One region of the Sinomonas flava genome, then DNA from elsewhere that is predicted to be linked to it. Evidence: riboswitches for the same ligand, from Rfam matches in the RefSeq annotation. Region 1 holds a riboswitch; the other holds the start of a gene.
What was found. A riboswitch is a leader RNA that binds a small molecule or an ion and turns the genes downstream of it on or off. The one in region 1 is predicted to bind thiamine pyrophosphate.
Positions count from the first base shown of each region.

Region 1 (7,542 bases):
CGATCTCGGTGTTCCACCCGAGCTACATGATCCTCGTCGCGGGCGTCTCGAACGCCTTCCTCGCCGGGGACCTGTTCAACCTGTACGTCGGGTTCGAGATCCTCCTGACCGCGAGCTACGTGCTCCTGACCATGGGCGGCACCGGGCCGCGGATCCGCGCGGGGGTGACGTACGTCGTCGTGAGCGTGGTGTCCTCGCTGCTGTTCCTCGTCGCGATCGCCATGGTCTACTCGGCCACGGGCACGGTGAACATGGCCGACCTCGCGGTGAAGCTGGGCGAGCTCGACCCTGGCATGCAGACGCTCCTGCACTCCATGCTCCTGGTCGGGTTCGGGATCAAGGCCGCCGTGTTCCCGCTCTCCTTCTGGCTCCCCGACTCCTACCCGACCGCGCCCGCGCCGGTCACCGCCGTGTTCGCCGGCCTGCTGACCAAGGTGGGCGTGTACGCGATCGTGCGCACCGAGACGCTCCTGTTCCCCGGGGAGACCCTGAACGTCCCGCTCATGGTCGTTGCGCTCGCGACCATGGTCGTGGGGATCCTGGGCGCCCTCGCCCAGACGGACATCAAGAGGCTCCTGTCCTTCACCCTCGTGAGCCACATCGGGTACATGGTCTTCGGCGTGGCGCTGAGCTCGGTGCTCGGGCTCGCCGCGGCCGTGTACTACGTGGCGCACCACATCACCGTCCAGACGTCGCTGTTCCTCGTCGCGGGCCTGATCGAGCGCCGCGGCGGGTCCTCCAACACCGACCGCCTGGCCGGCCTCGCGAAGCTCTCGCCCCTCCTGGCGCTGCTGTACTTCCTCCCCGCCATGAACCTCTCCGGCATCCCGCCGCTGTCCGGCTTCCTCGGCAAGCTCGGGCTCCTCCAGGCGGGAGTGCAGCTCGGGACGCCGCTCGCGCTCGTCCTTGTCGCCGCGGGCGTCGTCGTGAGCCTGCTGACGCTGCTCGCGATGGCCCGGGTGTGGAGCCGCGTGTTCTGGCGGCGGCCCGAGGACGCCGAGAACCCGGACCCCGCGCTGCTCGCCCCCGCGGCGGCCCGCACCCTGCCCCGGTCGATGGTCGGCGCGACGGCGGGGCTCGTCGTCGTGGGCCTGGCCTTGACCGTGTTCGCGGGGCCGCTGTTCCGGCTCAGCGAGCAGTCGGCCCAGGAGATGCTCGACCGCACGGGCTACATCACCGCCGTGCTGGGCCCCGACGCCGCCGCGCGCGCCGCCGCGAACCTGCAGTCCGGTGCCGAGGCAGCCGCCCCGGGCGGAACGGGGGGCGCCCCGTGAGCCGGAGCCGCATCTCGCTGAAGAAGGAGCTCCCGCTCCTCGCCTGGCTCGTCGTCGTGTGGGGCGGGCTGTGGCAGGACTTCTCGGCGGGCAACCTCGTGTTCGGGGCGCTCATCGCGCTCGTCGTGACTCGGCTCTTCTACCTGCCCCCGGTCGAGCTCAGCGGCCGGTTCAACGTGCTGCACGCGCTCCGCTATGCCTTCGTGTTCGTGTGGCAGGTGATGGTGGCGAGCGCTCAGCTGATCTGGCTCGCGGTCACCAAGGGGCCGAACGTGCGCAGCGCCGTCGTCGCCGTGCCGCTGCGCAGCCACGCCGACCTGATGGTCACCGCGACCGGGCACGTCATCTCGCTCGTTCCGGGCTCCCTGGTGGTCGACGTCGACCGCGCCAACGCGACCCTCTACGTCCACTACATCAACGTGGAGGACGCCGCGGGCGCCGAGCGGGTCCGCCGCGACGTCCTGGCTGCGGAAGCCGAGCTCATCCGGATCATGGGGACCAAGGAGGAACTGGAGCTGCTGCGGGAAGAACAGCACCTGGAGCGGATGGCCTCCGCAGAGCCCGGTCAGGGAGGAATCCGATGAGCGGGGCCGCCTCCGCGGTCATGCCCGTGGTCCTCGTGGTCTGCACCGTCCTGCTGTCCCTGGCCGCGTTCGGGGCCATCGTCCGCATGATCAAGGGACCGGCGCTCCTGGACAGGGTGCTCGCCGCGGACGTCCTGCTGGTCGTCCTGGCGTCGGCCCTGGCCATCGACATGGCGGCGAACCGGCGTACCGACCACCTCGCGCTCATCGTGGCCATCACGCTGATCGGCTTCATCGGCTCCGTGACCGTTGCGCGCTTCGTCCAGGACCGGAGGCGGCCATGACCCCCGAACTCGACGCCGCCCTCACCTGGGCCGCCGGCGTGCTCATGGTCGTGGGCTCCGCGCTCTCGCTCGGGGCGGCGTTCGGCATCCTGCGCTTCCCCGACCTCCTGACCCGCATGCACGCGGCCACGAAGCCGCAGGTGCTCGGGTCGCTCATGCTGCTCACCGCCGTCGGGCTCCAGCTGCGCACGTGGGCGCTCGTGCCGGTGCTCGTGGTCGCGTGGATCTTCCAGCTGCTCACCGTGCCCGTCTCGGCCCACATGCTCGGGCGCTCCGGCTACCGCACCAAGCACCTGGACAAGGCCCGCCTGTCCGTCGACGAGCTCGAGGACGTCGTGGCCCGCGTGGAGCGCGGCGGGCCCGACGGCGCCCACGGCGGCGGTCAAGACGGGGCCGCGGGCCAGGCGCACGACGGCGCCGCGCACCCGCGTGCCTGACGCGCGCCTGAAGGCTAGACGACCTCGGGCGTGGACTTGTAGCGGGCGATTGCCCGCTGCGTGTAGCGCTGGGCGAGCGTCTGGATCACCGCGCCGACGCCCGCGGAGACGAGCGCGAACACGAGCGTGTCCCTCAGGCTCTCCTCGAGGTTCGTCGCGTCTTTCGGAGGGGCATGGCCGGTGCTCTTCTGCCAGGCGAAGTCGACGAGCTTCGTCGCCAGGATTCCGGCGCCGATGCTGATGGCCGTGCCGAGGAGCTTGATGAGGATGCTCATGACCGCCAGCCTAGCGCCCCGCGGGTAGACTGGACCGTACACACGACAGGGGAGCGTCGCCCCGACGCACGGCACAGGGCCGGGCGGCAAGGCGAAGGACGCTGAGAGTGCGGGATACCGCAGACCCTCGAACCTGCTCCGGCTAGTACCGGCGAAGGGAGTCGAGCATCTCAAGGCAGCAGCCGCTGCCTTCCCCTCCTGAGTCACAGGAGGACCAGCAATGTCTGCAATCAATGCGGCGCCGGCCAAGCACTCGTACAGCTGGCGCGTCGTCGACATCGTCGTCGCCGCGGTCGTCTCGGTGGCGTGCGGCGTCATCTTCTGGCTGTGGGACCAGGGGTACGTGGGCGTGCAGGCGGCGACGGCCGCCTTCGCGCCGCTGGGCGGCCTCTACGCCGGCGGCTGGGTCATCGCCGGCGTGCTCGGCGGGCTCATCATCCGCAAGCCCGGCGCCGCCCTCTTCTGCGAGATCCTCGCGGCCGTGGTCGAGGCGCTCCTCGGATCCCAGTTCGGCCTCGCCGTGCTGCTCTCCGGCCTCGTCCAGGGCGCGGGCGCGGAGCTGGCCTTCGCGGCCTTCCGCTACCGCCGCTGGAACCTCGGCGTCGCGCTGCTCGCCGGCGCCCTCTCGGGCCTGGCGCTCGGCGTCTCCGAGGTCATCATCTACTTCCCCGAGTGGGAGTTCGGCTGGCAGGCGCTCTACACGGTGCTCGCTGTCATCTCCGGCGCCGTCATCGCCGGGCTGCTGAGCTGGCTCGCCGTCCGGGGCCTCGCCAGGACGGGTGCGTTGTCCGCGTTCGCGGCCGGCCGCACCGCGGACGTCTGACGTGCCCGGGGCCTCGGGCGTTGCCCGCCGCGGTCCGGCCGGCGTGACGGCCCGCGGCTGGGGCTGGCGGCATGCCGGCCGCAAGGCCTTCGCGGTGAGCGGCCTTGACCTGGACATCGCGCCGGGGGAGCGCGTTCTGCTCCTGGGCGCGTCCGGGGCCGGGAAGTCCACCCTCCTGCACGCGCTCGCCGGAGTGCTCGGCGCCGCGGAGGAGGGCGAGGAGCACGGCTCGCTCACGGTCGACGGCGTGCCCGCGCCCCTCGCGCGCGGCCGCGCGGGCCTGGTCCTGCAGGACCCGGAGGGGCAGATCGCCATGGCCCGCGTGGGGGATGAGGTCGCGTTCGGCTGCGAGAACCTCGCCGTGCCGCGCGAGCAGATCTGGCCCCGCGTGCACCGCGCCCTCGACGACGTGGGCCTCGCCGTCCCGCTCGACCACCCGACGTCGTCCCTCTCCGGGGGGCAGAAACAGCGGCTCGCCCTCGCGGGGATCCTCGCGATGGAGCCTGGCCTCGTGCTGCTCGACGAGCCGACCGCCAACCTCGACCCTGCCGGCGTCGAGGAGGTCCGTGACGCCGTGCGGCGCAGCCTCGAGCGCACCGGGGCGACGCTCGTCGTCGTCGAGCACCGCGTCTCGGTGTGGGCGGACCTCGTGGACCGGGTCGTGGTGCTCGACGCACCCCACGGGCCCTCCTCGGGGAGCCTCCTCGCCGACGGGCCCCCGGAGGCCGTGCTCGCCGACCGGGGCGCGCGACGCCGGCTGGCCGCCTCGGGCGTGTGGGTGCCGGGCTGGCACCCGCTCACCGGGGAGGAGCCTGCACGTCCGCTCCGCCCCGGCAGCGGCGCCCATAGCGCAGGTGAGGAGCTCCTCGCGGGCCAGGCGCTCGCCGTGGGCCGCTCCCCGAAGGCCCCGCCGGCGGTGACCGGGGTAGACCTGAGGCTCCGCGCGGGGCACGCCGTGAGCGTGACAGGGCCGAACGGGGCCGGGAAGTCCACGCTCGCGCTCACCCTCGCCGGCCTGCTCCCGGCGCTCGGGGGGCGCGTCGACGCCCTCGCCCCGCTCGCCGCCGGCGCCTCGGCCAACCCCTACAAGTGGCGCTCGGCCCAGCTCGTGGCCCGGATCGGCAGTGTGTTCCAGGAGCCCGAGCACCAGTTCCTCACGCCACGCGTGATCGACGAACTCGAATTCGGCCCGCGCCGCGTGGCCCGCATGGGCGAGTCCGAGGTGCGCGCCGCCGTCGACCCCCTCCTCGAGCGGCTCCGCCTGACCAAACTCGCCGGCGCGAACCCGTTCACGCTCTCGGGCGGGGAGAAGAGGCGTCTTTCCGTGGCGACCATGCTCGCCACCAGCCCGCGCATCCTCATGCTGGACGAGCCGACCTTCGGCCAGGACGCCCTCACGTGGGCCGAGCTCGTGAAGCTGCTCGCGGAGCTGCTCGACCGGGGCACAGCCCTGCTGGCCGTGACGCACGACGACGACTTCACCACGGCCCTGTCCGACTCCGTGTACCGCGTGGACAGTGGCCGGGCGGCCCTCGTGGAGGCCGCCGCATGAGCGCGGGCACGCCGGGCGCCGGCAGCGCCGACATCCTCACCCCGGAGACCCCCAATTCGGTCCTGGCCCGGGCGAACCCGGTCGCGAAGCTCGCGGCCGGGCTCTGCATCACGGTGGCGCTCCTGTTCAGCGTCGACTGGGTCTCCGCCTCCGTGGCGCTCGCGTGCGAGCTCGCCCTCGTGCCGCTGCTGGGGGTGCGGCCGTGGACGCTGGCCCGGCGGACGTGGCCGCTGGCCGCCGCCGCGGCGCTCGCGGCCTACTCCACGGCGCTGCTGGCCGCGAAGACCGGCCCGGTCTGGCTCCAGCTCGGCCCGGTGGTGATGACCGAGCATTCGGTGCTCGCCGGCGTCGCGATCGGCCTGCGCGGGCTCGCGATCGCCCTCCCCGGGGTCTTCCTGCTGTTCTCCACGGATCCGACCGACCTCGCCGACGGGCTGGCCCAGAAGCTGCGCCTGCCGAGCCGGTTCGTGCTCGGCGCTCTGGCGGGCATGCGCCTCGTGGGGCTCCTCGTGGACGAATGGCGCACGCTCGGCCTCGCCCGGCGGGCCCGCGGCGTGGGCACCGGGCACAGCTATGTGGCCCGCTCGCGCGCCTTCCTGGGGCAGGCGTTCGCGCTGCTCGTGCAGGCTATCCGCCGGGCCACGCGGCTCGCCGTCGCCATGGAGGCGCGCGGCTTCGGGGGAATGGTGGACGGACGGCCGGCCCCTCGCACCTGGGCCCGCGAGTCCAGTTTCTCCCGCCTCGACGCATGGGTGGTCGCCGCGGGGGTGCTGATCGCGGCGCTCGCCGTGGGGGCCGCCGTCGTGCTCGGCACGTGGAACGTCGTCTGGGGCTAGCGGGCGCGGCCACTGGCGCCGCCGCCGCTGCGGTGGGATCGTGGCGGGGGGAGGAACCCCGCAGCAAGGAGCCTGAGATGTTCGAGATCGCGTCCTCCATGTCCAGCTTCAGCGTCGATGACCTCGAGAAGGCCCGCGAGTTCTACGGCGGGACCCTCGGATTCGACGTCCGGGACCAGATGGGCGGCCTGCATGTCACCGCGCCGGGGGGCCAGAGGATCTTCCTCTACCCCAAACCCGACCACCAGCCCGCCACCTTCACCGTCCTGAACCTCATCGTCCCGGACCTCGACGCGGCGCTGGCCGAGGTCGAGTCGATGGGCCTCTCCCTGCAGAAGTACCCGAGCACTCCCGAGATGCCCGTCGACGACCGGGGCGTCCTGCGGGACCCGGAGACTGGCCACGGCATCGCGTGGATCGCGGACCCCGCCGGGAACGTCCTCGGGATCACCAGCAGCTGACGCGGCCTGAGCGGCCCGAGCGGGGCACCATATCTCATGGATTTCTGTTACCGGCCGGTGCGGATGCGGTTTTGACGCGTCTGACGGCCGAAATTGGGGCTTCGTATAGCAGGCGTGATATTTTTGTGGGCATGGCCCAACAGACCGCAGAGACCGTAGGCGTGCTGCTCCGCACCGTCCGCTCCGACCGGGGCTGGACCCAGGGGCAGCTTGCCGCCGAGCTGGGGACGAGCCAGAGCGCCGTCGCCCGCATGGAGCAGGGCAAGCAGAACCTGAGCCTGAAGATGATCCAGCGGATCGAGGACATCCTCGGCCGCCAGATCGTGAACGTCGGCGCACCCAAGATGACCCACCTGAGGGTCGAGGGCGGGCGCCGCCTCTCCGGCGCCGTCGACGTCAACACGTCCAAGAACGCCGGAGTCGCGCTGCTGTGCGCCTCCCTCATCAACCGGGGCACGACCACGCTGCGCAGCCTCGCGCGCATCGAGGAGGTCAACCGGATCGTCGAGGTCCTGACCTCGATCGGCGTCGAGTGCCTCTGGCTGCCCGCGGCCGACGGCGAGCCGCGCGACCTGCAGATCCGCCGCCCCGCCGTGCTGAACCTCGACGGCATGGACGTCGAGGCGGCACGCCGCACGCGCAGCGTCATCATGCTCCTCGGACCGCTGCTCGACGAGCGCAGCGAGTACAGGCTTCCCTACGCCGGCGGCTGTGACCTCGGCACCCGCACCGTCGAGCCGCACATGCAGGCGCTGCGCGAGTTCGGCCTGGCCGTCGAGGCCACCGCCGGCTTCTACACCGTCCGCGCGCCCGAGGCGGACCGCGCCGACCGCTCCTTCGTGCTCACCGAGCGCGGCGACACGGTCACCGAGAACGCCATCATGGCTGCCGTGCACCGCGAGGGCGTGACGGTGATCCGCAACGCGAGCCCGAACTACATGGTCCAGGACCTGTGCTTCTACCTGCAGGCCCTCGGCGTGCAGATCGAAGGGGTCGGGACCACGACGCTGAAGATC
Region 1 is NZ_BAAAQW010000004.1:154,453-161,994, reverse strand. Features, by position in the region: gene ABD298_RS08365 (Na+/H+ antiporter subunit D) at 1-1,274, shown strand, start outside; gene ABD298_RS08360 (Na+/H+ antiporter subunit E) at 1,271-1,858, shown strand; gene ABD298_RS08355 (MrpF/PhaF family protein) at 1,855-2,142, shown strand; gene mnhG (monovalent cation/H(+) antiporter subunit G) at 2,139-2,579, shown strand; gene ABD298_RS08345 (DUF4235 domain-containing protein) at 2,594-2,854, opposite strand; TPP riboswitch at 2,892-3,031, shown strand; gene ABD298_RS08340 (ECF transporter S component) at 3,075-3,677, shown strand; gene ABD298_RS08335 (ABC transporter ATP-binding protein) at 3,679-5,229, shown strand; gene ABD298_RS08330 (energy-coupling factor transporter transmembrane component T family protein) at 5,226-6,065, shown strand; gene ABD298_RS08325 (VOC family protein) at 6,143-6,526, shown strand; gene ABD298_RS08320 (UDP-N-acetylglucosamine 1-carboxyvinyltransferase) at 6,658-7,542, shown strand, end outside.

Region 2 (7,542 bases), on a different contig from region 1:
CTTGGTGCGCGAGTCGGCGACGACGATGCGGTAGTACGGGGCGCGGATCTTGCCGAAGCGCTTGAGTCGAATCTTTACGGCCACTGGTGTGGTCACTCCTGTTTCTGCACATGAGGTAAGCCCGGACTTTTCCGCTCCCGTGGGGCGGGCCGTACTTCGTCAGGGCTCATATGGACACAATGCGCGCGGAGAGAGGGGGCCGCACGGATCGAGTACCTGTCTATTGTGCCAGATGATGTGGCGCTTTGCATTCCGGGGCGCCGGGACGTGCCGGCAGGGTCAGGACCCGGCCCAGACGAAGAGCTCCTGCTGGTCGGAGTCGTCGACGTCGGTCGCGAGCTTGGCGAGCTGCTCGACGTAGTCGTACGCCTCGCGTGCGTCGAAGGGAAGGTCCTCCTGGTCGACCCATGCCGCGGCTACGCTCTCGACGGCGTTCCCCTCGCCCTCGTCGGATTCGTACGCGAGGAGCTCCGCGAGCGCCCGGACCATCGTGCCGGGGACTGCGAGGAGGCTGTCGGACGCGACGTCGACCATGGTGAGCTCGTAGTCCGCGCCGGGGGCGTGCACGGCGGCACCGACGAGGCTGCCGAGCTGTTCGATCTCGTAGTCCGAGACGCCCGGGATGCGGAGGCTCCCGGCGTCGTCCGGGGCGTCACCGCCGTCGAGTTGGGCGGCACGGGCGAGGGCCTGGGTGTGCGTGGACACGAAGACCTCGGCGAAGGGACTGGGAGCGGACACTTCTTCCCCCTCTGCGGCTGATGCGCTCGGCGCTGGTCGGAAAAGCTCAACGTGCCCGCCCCGTCCGGAGCGGACACGTTGAGCGTAGCGCAGGCCGGATCAGCCTTCCACGAGGGCCATGCGGATCTGGTTCTTCCACGGGTCCTCGAACCGGAGCTCGGCACCTGTGTGGCGGCTCGCGACGCCGGCCACCTTGAGCCTGTCCGCCGCGGCACCGAGGTCGTCCTGTGCGGGGACCCTGATGAGCACCTCGCCGAGGCCCAGCGTGTCCTTCCGCGGGCCGGCGCCGCGGGAGTTCCACACGTTCATGGCCATGTGGTGGTGGTAGCGGCCCGCCGAGACGAAGAGCGCCTGGCCGTGCCATCCGGCCGTCTGCTCGAAGCCGAGGGTCCGCACGTAGAACTCGTGCGCAGCGGCGACGTCGCCCACCTGGAGGTGGACGTGGCCGACGCCGGCCGCAGCCTCGCGCTGCCCGCCCACCGACGCCTCGGTCAGGTTCTGGTTCAGGAAGGCCTGCGGGGGCAGCGGGAGGCTGTCCATGACAACCTGGTCGCCGTTCCAGGTCCACGTCTCGCGCGGCTTGTCGAAGTACAGCTCCACCCCGTTGCCCTCCGGGTCCGTGAAGTAGAAGGCCTCGGAGACGAGATGGTCGGCACTGCCCGCGTACAGGCTCGGGTTGTACTGCGCGGCGGAGGCGACGGTCGCGGCCAGATCGGCGCGGTTGTCGAAGAGGATGGCCGTGTGGAAGAGGCCGGCCTCGCCGCGGCTCGGGATCTGCAGGCCCGCCGCCGGGCTCAGGTGCACGATCGGCACTCCCCGTCGCCCGAGGACCACGCCGCCGAGCGTCTCGGCAAACGGCACGAGGCCGAGGGCGCGCTCGTAGTAGTCGAGCATGAGCTTCATGCTGCCGACTTTGAGCATCACGGTGCCCATCTGCAGGTCGGCAGGAAGGAGGTCTCGGGTGGAGGCGGGAACGGTCATGGCGTGCTCCTGAGTGGTGGGGTCTGCATCAAGTGTATGTTTTGTTGAAGCTTCAATTCACCGCAGATATTCCCTAGTCCCGCCGCCTCCTAGGCCTTCGCGTCCGCCTCCCCAGCGGCCGCAACCCGCCGACCCCCGCGGAACACGTGCAGCGGGGCCTGGAGCGCCGAAACGTCCCGGCGGGGGTCCCCGGCCGAGATGACGACGTCGGCGGGATCCCCCTCGGCGAGCCCCGCGGCGCCGAGCCATGCCCGCGCGCCCCAGACCGCGGCGTCGACCGCGGCGGCCGGGCCGATGGCGACGGCGAGCTCGCCGATCTCGTCCGCGATCCGGCCGTGCGCGATCACGCTGCCGGCGTCGGTGCCGGCATAGACGGGCACCCCCGCCGCGTGCGCGCGCGCGACACGCTCGTGGCGCCGTGCCCAGAGAGCGCGCATGTGTGCCGCATAGCGCGGGAACTTCGCCTCTCCTCGCGCCGCGATGTCTGGGAAGGTCGCGATGTTGACCAGGGTCGGCACGATGGGGATCCGCGCCTCCGCGAGACGCGGGATGTGCCGCTCCTGGAGCCCCGTCGCGTGCTCGAGACAGTCGATACCAGCGTCGAGCAGGTGATCGATGGTCGCCTCCGCGAAGGTATGGGCCGTCACGCGTGCGCCCTCGGCATGCGCGGCCGCGACGGCCGCACGCACGACGTCGGGCGGGAAGGCGGGTGCCAGGTCACCGGCATCGCGGTCGATCCAGTCCGCGACGAGCTTGACCCATCCGTCCCCGGCGCGGGCCTCCTTGCGCACCGCCTCGACCAGGTCCTCCGGCTCGACCTCGACGGCGAGGCCCCGCAGGTAGCGACGGCGCCGTGCCAGATGGCGCCCGGCGCGCACGAGTCGCGGCACGTCGTCCCGCGTCTGGAGCCAGCGGGTGTCGGCGGGGCTGCCGCAGTCACGGACCAGGAGCACGCCCGCGGCAGCTTCTGCCCGCGCCTGGGCGAGCGTCTCGCCGTCGTCCGCGGCGCCGCCGGCCACGAGCCCGAGGTGGCAGTGCGCGTCGACGAGACCGGGCAGGGCCCATCCGCCCACCACGTCTGACGCCGCCCGCGCGGGGCGGTGATAGGTGATGCGACCCTCGACGACCCACGCCTCGGGCCGCTCGTCGTCGAGCCCGGCGAGCACGGGGCCGGTCAGGTGAACCACGTCATGCATGCGCCCAGAGTATCGGGCGTGCTAGGGTCCAACGCGTCCACACGGGTGCCCTCGCAAGGGCTGAGATCGGGCTGACGCGGCCTGCGACCGTCGAACCTGTCCGGGTCATGCCGGCGTAGGAAGTGAGAGCTTTCCCTTGAGCACTGAGAACCTGCAAGAACAGCACCCTGCCCACTCGCTCGCGTTCCTCGAGGATGCCGAGCATGGGATCCGCGTCCCGGTCACCGAGATCGCGCTCGACCCCTCCCCCAACGGCGAGGCCAACACCCCGCTGCGGGTCTACCGGACATCGGGTCCGGGAAGCGACCCCGTCGTCGGACTGCCGGCCTACCGCGCCGCGTGGATCGCCGAGCGGGCCGACACCGAGGCGTATGAAGGCCGCGGGCGCAACCTCCTCGATGACGGCCGCTCGGCCCTGCGGAGAGGCGCGGCGTCGGCCGAATGGAAGGGTGCCAAGCCCGTCCCGCTGCGCGCGAAGCCCGGGCGACGGGTGACGCAGATGCACTACGCGCGCGCCGGCGTCGTGACACCCGAGATGCGGTTCGTGGCGCTGCGGGAGAACTGCGATGTGGAGCTGGTCCGCTCCGAGCTCGCGGCGGGACGGGCCATCATTCCGAGCAATATCAACCACCCGGAGTCGGAGCCGATGATCATCGGCAAGGCGTTCCTGGTCAAGATCAATGCCAACATCGGCAACTCCGCGGTGACGTCCTCGATCGCGGAGGAGGTCGACAAGCTCCAGTGGGCAACGAAGTGGGGCGCAGACACGGTCATGGACCTCTCCACGGGCGACGACATCCACACCACGCGTGAGTGGATCGTCCGCAACTCCCCCGTCCCGATCGGCACGGTGCCGATCTACCAGGCCCTCGAGAAGGTCAACGGCGACGCCTCCGCGCTGACGTGGGAGGTCTTCCGCGACACGGTCATCGAGCAGTGCGAGCAGGGCGTGGACTACATGACCATCCACGCTGGCGTGCTCCTGCGCTACGTGCCGCTCACGGCCGAGCGCGTCACCGGGATCGTCTCGCGCGGCGGCTCGATCATGGCCGGGTGGTGCCTTGCGCACCACGAGGAGAACTTCCTGTACACCCACTTCGACGAGCTGTGCGAGATCTTCGCCCAGTACGACGTCGCGTTCTCACTCGGCGACGGGCTCCGCCCCGGCTCCACCGCCGACGCGAACGACGCCGCGCAGTTCGCCGAGCTCGACACGCTGGCCGAGCTCACGAAGCGGGCTTGGAAGTACGACGTCCAGGTCATGGTCGAGGGGCCGGGGCACATCCCGTTCCACCTCGTGCGGGAGAACATCGAGCGGCAGCAGGAGCTGTGCGACGGCGCCCCGTTCTACACCCTGGGCCCCCTCGTCACGGACGTGGCGCCGGGCTACGACCACATCACCTCGGCCATCGGTGCGACCGAGATCGCCCGGTACGGCACCGCGATGCTCTGCTACGTGACGCCGAAGGAGCACCTCGGCCTGCCGAACAAGGACGACGTGAAGACCGGTGTGATCACGTACAAGATCGCCGCCCACGCCGCCGACCTCGCCAAGGGCCACCCCGGGGCGAACGAGCGCGACGACGCCCTCTCGAAGGCCCGCTTCGAGTTCCGCTGGAGGGACCAGTTCTCCCTCTCGCTCGACCCGGCCACCGCCGAGGCGTTCCACGACGAGACGCTCCCGGCGGAGCCGGCCAAGACGGCCCATTTCTGCTCGATGTGCGGGCCGAAGTTCTGCTCGATGCGCATCTCCCAGGACATCCGCAACGAGTTCGGCTCCAAGTCGGCGCAGGAGGCGATCGCCGCAGGCATGGCCGAGAAGTCCGCGGAGTTCCTCGCCCAGGGCGGGAAGGTCTACCTGCCGGAGACGATCTCAGTGGGCGCACCCCAGTAGTCCGGTCCCCCGAGGTCACCCCCTCTGGGCCCGAGGTCACCCCCTCTGGGCTCGAGGTCACCCCGCGCCGCCCTGCACGACGCGGCCACGGGGTGACCTCGACACCACACCCGGTGACCTCGGCGCCACACGGGGTGACCTCGACACCACACCCGGTGACCTCGGCGCCACACCCGGTGACCTCGGCGCCACACGGGGTGACCTCGGCAGGGGGCGGACGACGGCGAAGGGGGCGCCTCCCGCTGGGAGGCGCCCCCTTCCGTGCTTCGGGCGTCCGTCGTGCTTCGGCCGCGAAAGGACCCCGCTACTTGCCGAGGAACTTCTCGAACCCCTTGGGCAGGTTCAGGCTCGAGGGGTCGAAGTCCTGGCCCTGCTGGCCGCCGAAGGCCGAGCCCTGCGAACCGAGCGCCTTCGACGCCCCGGCCGCGCGCCGTGCCTCAGCCTCCCGCGCCTGCTGGGCTGCCTTGGCGGGGTTGCCCGACTTGGCCTTCTTCTTGCCCTTGGCCGGCCCCTTCTTGGAGCCGCCGAAGCCGCCCGGCCCGGGCATGCCCGGCATGCCGGGGATCCCGCCACCGGAGGCCATCTTGCGCATCATCTTCTGCGCCTGGCCGAAGCGCTCGAGGAGGCCGTTGACCTCCGAGACGTGCACGCCCGAGCCTTTCGCGATGCGGGCGCGGCGGGAGCCGTTGATGATCTTGGGCGCGAGGCGCTCGTGCGGCGTCATCGAGCGGACGATGGCCTCGACCCGGTCGATCTCGCGCTCGTCGAACTGCTCGAGCTGCTGCCGCATGTTCTGCGCGCCCGGCATCATCATGAGCATCTTCTTCATCGAGCCCATCTTGCGGATCTGCTGCATCTGCGAGAGGAAGTCCTCGAGGGTGAAGTCCTCCTGGTCGGCGAACTTCTTCGCCATCCGGGCGGCTTCGTCCTTGTCCCAGCTCTTCTCGGCCTGCTCGATGAGCGTGAGGATGTCGCCCATGTCGAGGATGCGCGAGGCCATGCGGTCCGGGTGGAACAGCTCGAAGTCGTCGAGGCCCTCGCCGGTGGACGCGAACATCACCGGGCGGCCGGTCACGGATGCGACCGAGAGGGCCGCGCCGCCGCGGGCGTCGCCGTCGAGCTTGGAGAGCACGACTCCGGTGAAGTCGACGCCTTCTTCGAAGGCCTTCGCGGTGGTGACCGCGTCCTGGCCAATCATCGCGTCGATGACGAAGAGGACCTCGTCCGGGTTGACGGCCGCACGGATGTCCGCGGCCTGCTGCATCATCTCGGCATCGACGCCGAGGCGGCCGGCCGTGTCGACGATCACGACGTCGTGGAGCTTCGCCCGGGCCTCGGCGACGCCGTCGCGGGCGACGGCGACCGGGTCACCGGTGGCGGCCTCGAACTCCGACTGCACCCCGGGGTGCGGAGCGTAGACGGCGACGCCGGCGCGCTGGCCGACCACCTGGAGCTGGGTGACGGCGTTGGGCCGCTGCAGGTCGGCGGCGACGAGGATGGGCGAGTGGCCCTGGGCCTTGAGCCACTTCGCGAGCTTGCCCGCGAGGGTCGTCTTGCCCGCGCCCTGGAGGCCGGCGAGCATGATGACACTCGGGGGATTCTTGGCCAGGCGGAGCCGGCGCGTCTCGCCGCCGAGGATCCCGACGAGCTCCTCGTTGACGATCTTGACGACCTGCTGGCTCGGGTTGAGCGCCCCCGAGACCTCCTCGCCCAGGGCACGCTCACGGATCTTGGCCGCGAAGTCGCGCACGACCGGGACGGCGACGTCGGCGTCGAGCAGCGCACGGCGGATCTCGCGGACCGTGGCATCGACGTCCGCCTCGCTCAGCCTGCCCTTGCCGCGGAGGTTCTTGAAGGTGGCTGTCAGGCGATCCGAGAGGGAATTGAACACGCGGAGTGCACTTCTTTCAGTATCGGGTGTCTGTCCGGACCGGCGCCGTGCGCATGAGGGCACACCCGACGCGCCGCGGCTCCAGCTTTCAAGGGTACCAACTGGCGCGGGCCGAATGGCATGCTGGCACTCGTGACTGCGACTGAGACCACCACGACGCCCACCCGGACGCTGCTCATCCTCGGCGCATCGGGCGACCTGACGGGCCGCCTGCTCCTTCCCGGACTCGCCCAGCTTCTCGCCACCGGCCGGCACCCCGACCTCGTCGTGGTGGGCGCGGGCCACGAGGCGTGGACGGACCAGCAGTGGTCCGAACGCGTCCACGCCGCCACGGAGAAGGCCCTCACGGCAGCGGACGACGCCGGCCAGACGGCTCTCCGACGTCTCCGCACCGACGCCGCATACCGCCAGATCGACGTCACGGCGCCCGGCGCCCTTGCATCGCTGATCGGCTCCCTCACGCCGCCGGTCGCCGTGTACTTCGCCCTCCCGCCCTCGATCACCGAGAAGGCCTGCTCCCTCCTCTCCCATGAGGACCTCCCGGCAGGGACCCGCCTGGTGCTCGAGAAGCCGTTCGGGACAGGCGAACAGAGCGCGCAAGCGCTCAACGCCATCCTCCGTCGCCTTGTCCCCGAGCAGCAGGTGTTCCGCGTGGACCACTTCCTGGGCAAGGGCACGGTGCTGAACATCCTCGGGCTGCGCTTCGCCAACCGGGTGCTCGAGCCCGTGTGGAACCGGGACCACATCGAGAAGGTGGAGATCGTCTTCGACGAGGATCTGGCCCTCGAAGGGCGGGCTGGCTACTACGACACGGCCGGCGCGCTGCGGGACATGGTGCAGAG
Region 2 is NZ_BAAAQW010000003.1:234,486-242,027, forward strand. Features, by position in the region: gene rpsP (30S ribosomal protein S16) at 1-84, opposite strand, end outside; gene ABD298_RS03805 (hypothetical protein) at 280-738, opposite strand; gene ABD298_RS03810 (VOC family protein) at 838-1,719, opposite strand; gene ABD298_RS03815 (amidohydrolase family protein) at 1,809-2,915, opposite strand; TPP riboswitch at 2,947-3,054, shown strand; gene thiC (phosphomethylpyrimidine synthase ThiC) at 3,052-4,809, shown strand; gene ffh (signal recognition particle protein) at 5,114-6,700, opposite strand; gene ABD298_RS03830 (glucose-6-phosphate dehydrogenase) at 6,833-7,542, shown strand, end outside.
Region 2: it holds a riboswitch for thiamine pyrophosphate, as region 1 does, so the genes downstream of both, thiC (phosphomethylpyrimidine synthase ThiC) here and ABD298_RS08340 (ECF transporter S component) in region 1, are expected to answer to the same signal.